DNA from 3 places in the Methylobacillus methanolivorans genome. Region 2 is predicted to be linked to each of the others. Evidence: predicted binding sites of a transcription regulator. Region 2 holds the regulator's gene; each other region holds the start of a gene.
The links. Region 2 encodes sigma-54, which starts transcription at its own class of promoters, with help from an activator protein. Its sites were predicted from a motif close to TGGCACNNTTCCTGCT; they were not measured.

Region 1: LG202_RS02795 (ammonium transporter) is a predicted target of sigma-54. The motif match lies at 1,788-1,803, and genes of this name have one in related genera.
Region 3: LG202_RS05135 (class II aldolase/adducin family protein) is a predicted target of sigma-54. The motif match lies at 1,910-1,925, and genes of this name have one in related genera.

Annotation. Positions count from the first base shown of each region.
Region 1 is NZ_BAAILT010000002.1:305,055-308,336, reverse strand. Features, by position in the region: gene LG202_RS02800 (type I restriction endonuclease subunit R) at 1-453, shown strand, start outside; gene LG202_RS02795 (ammonium transporter) at 533-1,741, opposite strand; gene pap (polyphosphate:AMP phosphotransferase) at 1,994-3,282, shown strand, end outside.
Region 2 is NZ_BAAILT010000003.1:117,683-120,964, reverse strand. Features, by position in the region: gene lptB (LPS export ABC transporter ATP-binding protein) at 1-603, shown strand, start outside; gene LG202_RS09445 (RNA polymerase factor sigma-54) at 623-2,089, shown strand; gene hpf (ribosome hibernation-promoting factor, HPF/YfiA family) at 2,120-2,449, shown strand; gene hprK (HPr(Ser) kinase/phosphatase) at 2,558-3,282, shown strand, end outside.
Region 3 is NZ_BAAILT010000002.1:827,822-831,103, reverse strand. Features, by position in the region: gene LG202_RS05145 (DUF5610 domain-containing protein) at 1-416, shown strand, start outside; gene LG202_RS05140 (sigma-54 interaction domain-containing protein) at 469-1,629, opposite strand; gene LG202_RS05135 (class II aldolase/adducin family protein) at 1,988-2,716, shown strand; gene LG202_RS05130 (ABC transporter substrate-binding protein) at 2,731-3,282, shown strand, end outside.

The sequences.
Region 1 (3,282 bases), on a different contig from region 2:
GTTCGTGAAAGAACTAATTTGATTCAAAGCCGCAGTTTGATGGAAATGCTGCAGAACTCCATCAAGCGCTATCAGAACAAAATTATCACCGCCGCTGAATTGATGGATGAACTCATCAAAGTCAGTAAAGAAATTGTACATGGTGATAGTGAAGCTGAACGCTTAAAACTCACCCCGCTAGAGTTTGCTTTCTATACTGCTGTTGCGAATAACGATAGTGCTCGGGAGCTGATGCAGCAAGAAAACCTCAGGGAGCTAGCCGTCGTATTACTGCAAAAAGTACGGGAAAATGCATCTATAGACTGGACCATTAAAGAAAGTGCAAAAGCCAAACTGAAAGTGATCGTCAAACGCACTTTACGTCATTTTGGTTATCCACCTGATATGGAAATTCTGGCAACTGAAACAGTACTTCGCCAGGCAGAATTGATTGCGGCTGAGTTGCAACGCTAATATTTCGTTAATTTGATAAAAGAAAACCCAAAGCCCTGCCTAGCAGGGCTTTGCGGATATATACAATGACTGCAGGTGACTATTCATCCTGCCCAGCAGCGAGGTTAGGCGTAGCTGCAATTTTGTGGATGGATAAGTCCGCGCCATCATATTCCTGCTCGGCATCTAACCGCAAACCAACAACCAGCTTGAGTGTGCCATACACAATAAAACCACCAGCCAGCGCAACCACCACACCCAGTGCAGTGCCTAATGCCTGTGATACCAGGCTGACGCCACCCATACCACCCAGTGCAGTGGCTCCAAAGATGCCAGCGGCGATACCGCCCCAGGCACCACATATCCCATGCAAAGGCCACACGCCCAGCACATCATCAATCTTCCAGCGGTTCTGTGTCAGGGTAAAAGTCCAGACAAATACTGCCCCGGCTACCAGACCAATCACTAAGGCCCCAAGCGGATTGACCACATCAGAGCCAGCGCAGATAGCAACCAAGCCAGCCAAAGGACCATTGTGTACGAAGCCAGGGTCATTCTTGCCTGCCAGCAAGGCGGCCAGGGTGCCACCCACCATCGCCATCAGTGAATTGAGCGCCACCAGGCCCGTGACCGCATCTACAGTCTGGGCAGACATGACATTGAAGCCAAACCAGCCCACAGTCAGTATCCAGGCGCCAAGCGCAAGAAAAGGGATGCTGGAGGGTGGGAAAGCGTGCAATTTTCCATCCTTGCTGTAACGCCCAATACGCGGCCCAAGTAACAATACGGCCGCCAAGGCGATCCAGCCACCCATGGCATGCACAACTACAGAGCCGGCAAAGTCATGATACGGCGCACCGAAAGAGGCTTCCAGCCAATCCTGGAAACCAAAATGACCGTTCCAGGCAATACCCTCGAAGAAAGGATAAACCAGCCCGACAATGGCAAAGGTTGCTGCCAATTGGGGATTAAACCTGGCTCGCTCGGCAATGCCACCTGAAATAATGGCAGGAATAGCAGCGGCAAACGTCAGCAGGAAAAAGAACTTCACCAACTCATAACCATGGTGTGCAGAGAGCGCTTCGGCCCCCTGCAGGAAACCGACACCATAAGCCACACTATAACCAATGAAAAAGTAAGCAATGGTAGACACTGAAAAATCCACCATGATCTTGACCAGCGCATTGACCTGATTCTTGCGGCGCACTGTGCCAACTTCAAGGAAGGCAAAACCGGCATGCATGGCAAGCACCATAATAGCGCCTAGCAATATAAAAAATACGTCATTTCCTGACTGCGTAGTATCCATTTTATCTCCTAGATTCATCGTGCTATTTTTATAGTGCGGTATTCTTAGCAAAAACCAGGCCAATCAATAACCAATTGTTTATTAATAACTTACCTACCAACACAACCACACAACGCACCAAATTAAAACCATCGACCGTGCATCGCACCAATAAAGTGCAATTTTGAATTCACCACTTCCAGTTTTGACACCTATCATGAATTTATGCACCATGAACCGGTCTCAACAGGCCTCTAACCGGAAAGTGACCGCATGTTTGAATCAGCCGAACTTGGCCATAGCATCCCTGATGACCTCTACAAAAAAGAGCTTCCTGCTCTGCGTGAAGCCTTGCTTGACCTTCAGTTCGACCTGGCTGAGGCCAAGGTTTTCCCCGTGCTGATTCTGATTGGTGGTGTGGATGGTGCGGGCAAGGGAGAAACAGCGAACCTGCTCAATGAGTGGATGGATCCACGCCTGATACACACTTGTGCGTTTGGTCCGGCCACGCAGGATGAAGCTGAACGCCCGCATATGTGGCGCTTTTGGCGGGAATTACCCCCCAAGGGCAAAATCGGTATTTTCTTCGGCTCATGGTATACCGCACCGATTTTGGAGAATCTGGAAGGTGGAAAACTGCGTAAAAAGCTGGATAGCCATCTCAGCGATATTGTGCGTTTCGAGCGTATGCTGACCGATGAAGGCGCACTGGTCATCAAGCTCTGGTTTCACCTTTCCAAAAAACAGCAGAAAAACCGCATTGCCGAATTGGAAGCCAATCCCAAGACACGCTGGCGCGTCACAGAGCAAGATAAGCAACATCTGAAGCACTATGACGAGTTCCGCACGCTGACTGGTCATATCCTGCGTGAAACCAGCACTGCCAACGCGCCCTGGATGGTGATTGAGGGGTTTGACCCCAACTATCGCAGCCTGACAACAGGAAAATACTTGCTCGATATCATCCGCGCCCGGCTTGATAGCAAAGCCCCCCCGCTGCGCAAGGCAGCTGCGCCTGCCCTGGCGCTCAAACCCGTGGACGATCTCAATGTGCTCAATACGCTGGACTTGAGCAAATCCCTGGACAAGGATGACTACGAAGATCAGCTTGAGGAATATCAAGGCAAACTTAACCTGCTCACCCGGCACGAAAAATTCAACCGGCTTTCAGTAATTGTTGCTTTTGAAGGTGTAGATGCCGCTGGCAAAGGTGGCGCCATTCGCCGCGTCACCCAGGCGCTTGATGCACGCACCTATAGCATCATCCCTATTTCGGCTCCGTCAGATGAAGAAAATGCTCAACCCTATCTCTGGCGTTTCTGGCGACAATTACCGCGCCGTGGGCGCGTCACGATTTTTGACCGAACCTGGTATGGCCGGGTGTTGGTAGAGCGGGTGGAAGGTTTCTGCAGCACTCAAGACTGGATGCGTGCTTACGCAGAAATCAATGATTTCGAGGAACAATTACTCAATCACGACATCGTACTGGTGAAATTCTGGCTGCATATAGATCAAAAAGAGCAGTTGGCCCGCTTCAAGGCAAGGGAAGACACCGCGTTCAA
Region 2 (3,282 bases):
GGTAAAACCACCAGTTTCTACATGATGGTGGGCTTGGTCCCTCTGGATGGCGGACGCATTTTGCTCGACGGCAAGGATTTGAGCCGCATGCCTATCCATCAGCGTGCACGCATGGGATTGGCCTATCTTCCTCAGGAACCGTCAATCTTCCGCAAGATGACGGTGACGGAAAATATCCAGGCGATCCTTGAGTTGCAGGACATGACGGCTGAGCAGCAAAAGGAGCAGCTTGAATCTCTGCTGCAAGAGCTCCATATCACCCATATACGCAACAGCATGGCGGTGAGCCTGTCCGGCGGCGAGCGTCGCCGCGTGGAAATTGCCCGATGCTTGGCCACCAACCCCAGCTTTATCTTGCTGGATGAGCCTTTTGCCGGGATTGACCCAATTGCGGTGTTGGATATTCAGAAGATCGTACGTTTTCTGACTGAGCGTAACATCGGCGTGTTGATCACTGACCATAATGTGCGTGAAACATTGGGTATCTGTGATCGGGCTTACATCGTGAATGAAGGCCGTGTCTTTGCATCAGGCAAACCCGGCGAGATCATCCATAACGAAAGTGTCAGAGAAGTTTACTTGGGCAAGGATTTCCGCCTGTAGTCAAAGCAGAATTAGAGAGATGAAACAAAGTCTACAGCTAAAATTTTCCCAGAACCTGGCATTGACGCCGCAGTTGCAGCAGTCGATCAAGCTGTTGCAACTGTCTTCGCAGGAGCTTAACCAGGAGTTGGAGTCGCTGTTGCAGGCCAACCCATTACTGGAGCGTGTTGATGGCCCTGATGGTGCGGCTGAAATGTCGGAAAGTTATAGCCCCACACCGGATGTCGCGGTAGCTACGCCAGCTAGCGATACACCTGCGCCTGCGAGCGAAGATGTGCCACGTGTTGATGAATTTGGTGGTGGCGATGATTATTTTGAATCTTTCCAGGGCAGCAACCGCTGGGAAGAGGGCGGTTCCAACAATGATGATGACAATGACTTCAGCTTCCAGGAGGCAGTCAATCTCACCCTGCGCGAGCACCTGTTAAGTCAGATCAAGCTACTGCCGTTGTCTGAGCGTGACCAAACGCTGGCAATGGTGCTGGTGGATGCCATCAATGATGATGGTTACCTTGAGCAATCCCTGGAAGAGCTGGCAGAACTGATGCCGGAAGAGCTGGAAATAGACCAGCTGGAGCTGGAAACAGCGCTCAAGCATATCCAGAACCTTGATCCGCCCGGTATCGGTGCACGTAACTTGGCAGAGTGCCTTGCGCTGCAACTGCGTGCGCTGCCAGAAGATACGCCTTATGTTGATCTGGCCATCAAGGTTGCCGAGCAACATTTGCCCTTGCTCGCGAGCCGCGACTACACACGCTTGCGTAAGCTGTTGCATTGCGATGACGATGTGCTGAAAACCGTGCAGCAACTGGTGACCCAGCTTAATCCTCGTCCAGGCGGAGAGTTCAGCCATATCACCTCGGATCATTACATCCAGCATGAGATCGTGGTGAAGAAGATCAAGGGCATCTGGATTGCCAGCCTCAATGATGAGGTCGTGCCTAAGTTGCGTATCAATCAGCTGTATGCCGGTATCCTGAAACGCAACCGCGATAGTTCGAGTCAATATCTCATGAGCCAGATGCAAGAGGCAAAGTGGATGATCAAGAACATCCAGCAGCGCTTCTCCACCATCTTGCGCGTGTCGCAGGCGATTGTAGATAGGCAACGCAACTTTTTCGAGCACGGTGAAGTAGCGATGCGCCCATTGGTGCTGCGCGAGATTGCCGACGAACTTGGTTTGCATGAGTCCACTGTTTCACGCGTGACAACGCGCAAGTACATGCTCACACCACGTGGTGTCTACGAATTGAAGTATTTCTTCGGCAGCCATGTGGCGACAGAATCGGGCGGGGCGTGCTCTGCCACGGCGATTCGTGCGTTGATCAAGCAGATGGTGAGCGAGGAAAACCCGAAAAAACCACTGTCTGATAACCAGATTACCGACATCCTTGGCAAACAAGGCATAGTTGTTGCAAGAAGAACCATAGCGAAATACCGCGAGTCTCTACAGATACCCGCGGCCAACCAGCGCAAGTCGCTTTGATTTGCGCGTTTTTCAAGTAAGGAGAGCGTTATGAATTTGCATCTGACCGGACATCATCTCGACGTTACACCAGCTCTGCGCGAATATGTGCAGTCCAAGCTGGCCCGACTCAGCAATCACTTTGATCATGTGATCGACCTCAAGGTGACGCTGAGCGTGGAGAAGCTGGTGCAGAAGGCGGAAGCCACCTTGCATGTGCCGGGCAACGACCTGCACGCTGAATGCGGGGCAGAAAGCATGTATAGCGCGATTGACTCGTTGGCTGACAAGCTGGATCGCCAGGTAGTGAAGCACAAGGAAAAAGTCAGCAACCATAATCAGGCATCTGGAGGCCTCAAGCACCAGCAGGCAGTTGAATAACTCCCATTGAAATGCTGCAAAAGAGTGCCAGATCAATGATTCATGCATGGATTTGGTACTCTGGCAGCCAGTTTCCTCCCTTGTTTTCCTCCAAGGTATTAAGCACACATGGCTGAAATCAGTGTTACCCAGCTCTACAAGGATACGCGCCGCAAACTCAAGCTGAAATGGGTATCAGGGTTAGCTGGCGGTGATAACCCCCTCACGAGTGAAACGGTGACCAAGCCATCACTGGCCTTGGTTGGACACCTGAATTTTGTGCATCCCAACCGTGTACAAGTGCTGGGATGTGCCGAAATGGATTATTTGCGCAGTCTCAAGACGCGCGAATTGCTCCAGGCGATCAAGAATCTGTTTTCTGCTGACCTGGCCGCGATTATTGTCGCCAATGGCGAAGAGGCTCCGGATGAATTGGTGGCAGCCTCGGATGAATTTAGCACGCCCTTGTTTACCTCCCCGTTGCGTAGCCCTGGCCTGATGGATGTGTTGAGCCACTACCTTGCGCAAGCGGTTGCTGCATCGGAAAGCCAGCATGGTGTTTTTATGGAGGTGCAGGGCTTTGGCTTGATGATCAAGGGCACGCCAGCCATTGGTAAAAGCGAATTGGCGCTGGAGTTGATTTCACGCGGCCATCGGCTGGTTGCCGATGATATTGTCGATTTTTATCGTATTGCGCCTGACCGGCTCGAAGGGCGTTGCCCGCCGTTACTGCAGGATTTTCTCGAAGTGCGTGGGCTGGGCGTACTGAATATCCGTGCCTTGTTTGGCGATAACGCTGTCAAGCCAACCAAGCCCTTGGATCTCATCGTGCAACTGGAAATGGCCGATACCAT
Region 3 (3,282 bases), on a different contig from region 2:
TGGCCTTGCTTTATCGCTCGGCTGTAGAGCACTTAAATGCTGTGCTACAGCCTGAATTGGGTGCGAATGCAATTGGGAGAGCGATGGGGCAGGATAATAGTGCCGAAGCTACAGCTGGACGTATTCTGTCGATGTCTACAGGTTTTTTTGATGCCTATGCTGCGCGTTACCCGGATAAAGATCCGGAAACAGTAGCGCGTGATTTCGTGGCATTAATCCGTGGTGGTTTCGAGAAGGGGTATGCTGAGGCTAAAGATATCCTGACTGGACTGAATGTATTGGGAGAGGGTAGTGATATTGCTGCGGGTATTGCTAAAACCTATGAGCTGGTGCAAAAAGGTTTTGATGATTTCCTCACAACAAAAATAGCCGCCATCCGTGGAGAGGCTGATCAGTCGAGTACTTCACAAGCGTGAATATTCAAGAAAATAACAAAACCACCTTAGGGTGGTTTTGTTATTTCAGTGCTTAGGCAATCAGATTCAGTTCCTTTAATCTTGCACGTAAGATATTGCGGCTAATCCCCAAGAGCTTGGCGGTATGTACCTGGTTTTTGTTACTGAATTCATAGGCCTTTTCTACCAAAAGTGCATTGACCAGCTCAAATAGGTTGGGTGGGGGTGATTCAAAAAACTGGTTAAGAATGCGTTCTAGCTGGTAGGTCTCCAGTGTGGTCAGTGACGGTATTAAATCACTTGCCTGAGAGGTCGTATTTTCTAACTTGCTGGTTCCATACGCTGTTAACACCGGTTTTAATTCTGGTTTTTCGAGTGGAGCTGTTCCTATCGGTGGCAAACCTAAATCTTTTGGGTATAAGGTTCCAGAGGTTGAAATCAGTAATGCGCGATGAATGACATTTTCGAGCTCTCGAATATTTCCTGGCCAAGGATAGTGCAGTAATTGCTGAATAGTGTCGGGTGCAAGCTTGGGAATATCTGTATGCAAGCGTGACTTGTAGACATTCAGGAAATGCTCTACCAAAGGCAAGATATCGCCCGGGCGCTCGCGCAGAGGAGGCAGGTCAATAGGTACTACCTTGATGCGGTAGTATAAATCTTCACGGAATCGTCCAGCACGTACGGCTTCTTCCAGGTCTACGTTGGTAGCGGCAATCAGGCGTACATCTATTGGCGTGGCCTTGCGTGAACCAAGTCGAACGACTTCACGCTCCTGCAACACTCTTAATAGTTTGACCTGGGTTGACTGGGGCAGATCTCCAATTTCATCAAGAAACAATGTGCCGCCGTTGGCTGATTCAAACCATCCTGTTTTGGCACTGGTTGCGCCGGTGAAGGCACCACGTTCATAGCCGAACAACTCACTCTCTACCAAGGTTTCTGAGAAAGCTCCGCAATTGATCGCCTGGAAAGGGCCATCTCTCCTGTTACTCAGTGCATGGATATGACGGGCAATCAGTTCCTTGCCTGTGCCTGTCTCGCCAATAATCAGAGCGGTGGCGTTGCTGGCGGCAATTTTCTCAATCAGATTCAATAGGGCCTGGGACCTTGGGTCGCTGAAAACCAGTGCGCTTGCGCGCACAGATAGGCTGACAGAGCTGGGGTTGGGGTGCGTGATGACGTGATCAGCACTTTCGAATGCCCGCTCATAATTCCATAGTTCAGCATGCATTGCTTGGGGACTTTCAGTGTAGAAACTTTGCCCAATATACGCATAATCCTTTAGCTGGTCTAAAACTATATTTTCATATCTATATTCTTATTTGAAATAAAGAAGTGGCGCCTCACAGCATGTTGTTGATTCTGACGCAGTTCAGCGGCGAAGCTCACTGTTGATTCTGCAGCAGGTGTTGATTTTGTAGCAGGTTGGATGAGAAGTCATTTTTGCAAGTAAATAATTATCTATATGAAATAAAACAATTATTTTGTTTTTAATGAATGCCCTTCGCTCTTGGCATGTGTTTTGCCAACTTTGTCATCAAGATGCTTGCAACTTTGCCAGCTTTTCATGACGACTATAGAGGTGAGTGATGACCGTAACCGCAATTGAGACAGAAAACGATCTAGAAGCTTTTGCTGCACAGGTCTTGGCTGACGCCAAGATCGCGTTTGCCGCATTTCGCAACACCGGCACCATTACTGCAAACGGGACGGTAGGTTTTGTAGAGCGCGTACCCGGCGAGGAGAAGCTGGTAATCGTGAATGACCCAGGCCCATTTAATTGGGATGGCCGTGAATTGCAGGCTGTTGTAGTAGATTTTGAGGGTAATGTGGTATTAGGCAAGGGCACCGGGGCTGGCTCGACCCGTTATACCAAGCTCTTCAAGGAGCATGCGGATATCACGACGATTTCACATGTGCATTCCCCCTATCTGGGTGCTTGGGCGCAAACCCATCGTACACTGCCGATTCGTTATGTTCCGGTGCAGCGTTATAACCTGATTCGTGAAATTCCTATTTATATAGATCGCCGACAGCAAGAGGTGGATTTCATCCTGGATCAGATCAAGCTCAATCCGCATAACACCGCAATTCTGGAAGCCAATGGAGGCTCTACCGTCTGGGGCAAGCAGGGGTTGCGCAAGACTGCTGAATTTATCCTAATTCTTGAAGAAGGTGCACAAATCCAGACCTTGGCTGACGCGATCGGAGGCTCCCGTGATTACGGCCCTGGCGTATTGGCGCAGCAATGGAAGATGGCCAAGATTTATGACCAGGCCAAGGACTTGAACCTGTTACCAGCTACTGACCTGCGTTAATAGAGGGGTCGGCAATGAGCGAACTAATAAATAGCGTAGACCAGATATGGTTTACCCGTTGCCCGGTGCCGACTGCGACCGGCATTGCTTATAAGCTGGGCTGGCTGGACGAAGAGTTTGCAAAGGATGGCATTACCGTCTCAACTCTGCAGGACGGCCCACGAGAATACAACCGGCATCACTATGACCACCAGTTGCCTACCCTCATCCGTGAGGGGGGCAATTTGCTGGCGATCGCAGCGCGTGCGCAATATGCGCCGACACGCCTGATTGGCCTGACATGGATAGACGAGTGGCAGGCGATCTTGGTGAGGCCTGATTCCGGCATTACCGAGCCGCACCAGCTCAAGGGCAAACGTCTGGCATTGCCCGCTTTTGTTGATCACCCGATCAAGGATCATGTGCGCGGCAGTAGCATCGCGCGCGGCATGAGCCTGCATGGATACAAAGGTGCGCTTGGCATCGCAGGCTTGACGTTGGATGACGTCGAACTCGTCGAGGTTGCCGCAGCTGGGGCAGGTCGTGGAGATGGCAGGCGTAGCCGTGAGGTAGTGGGTAGCTTGTGG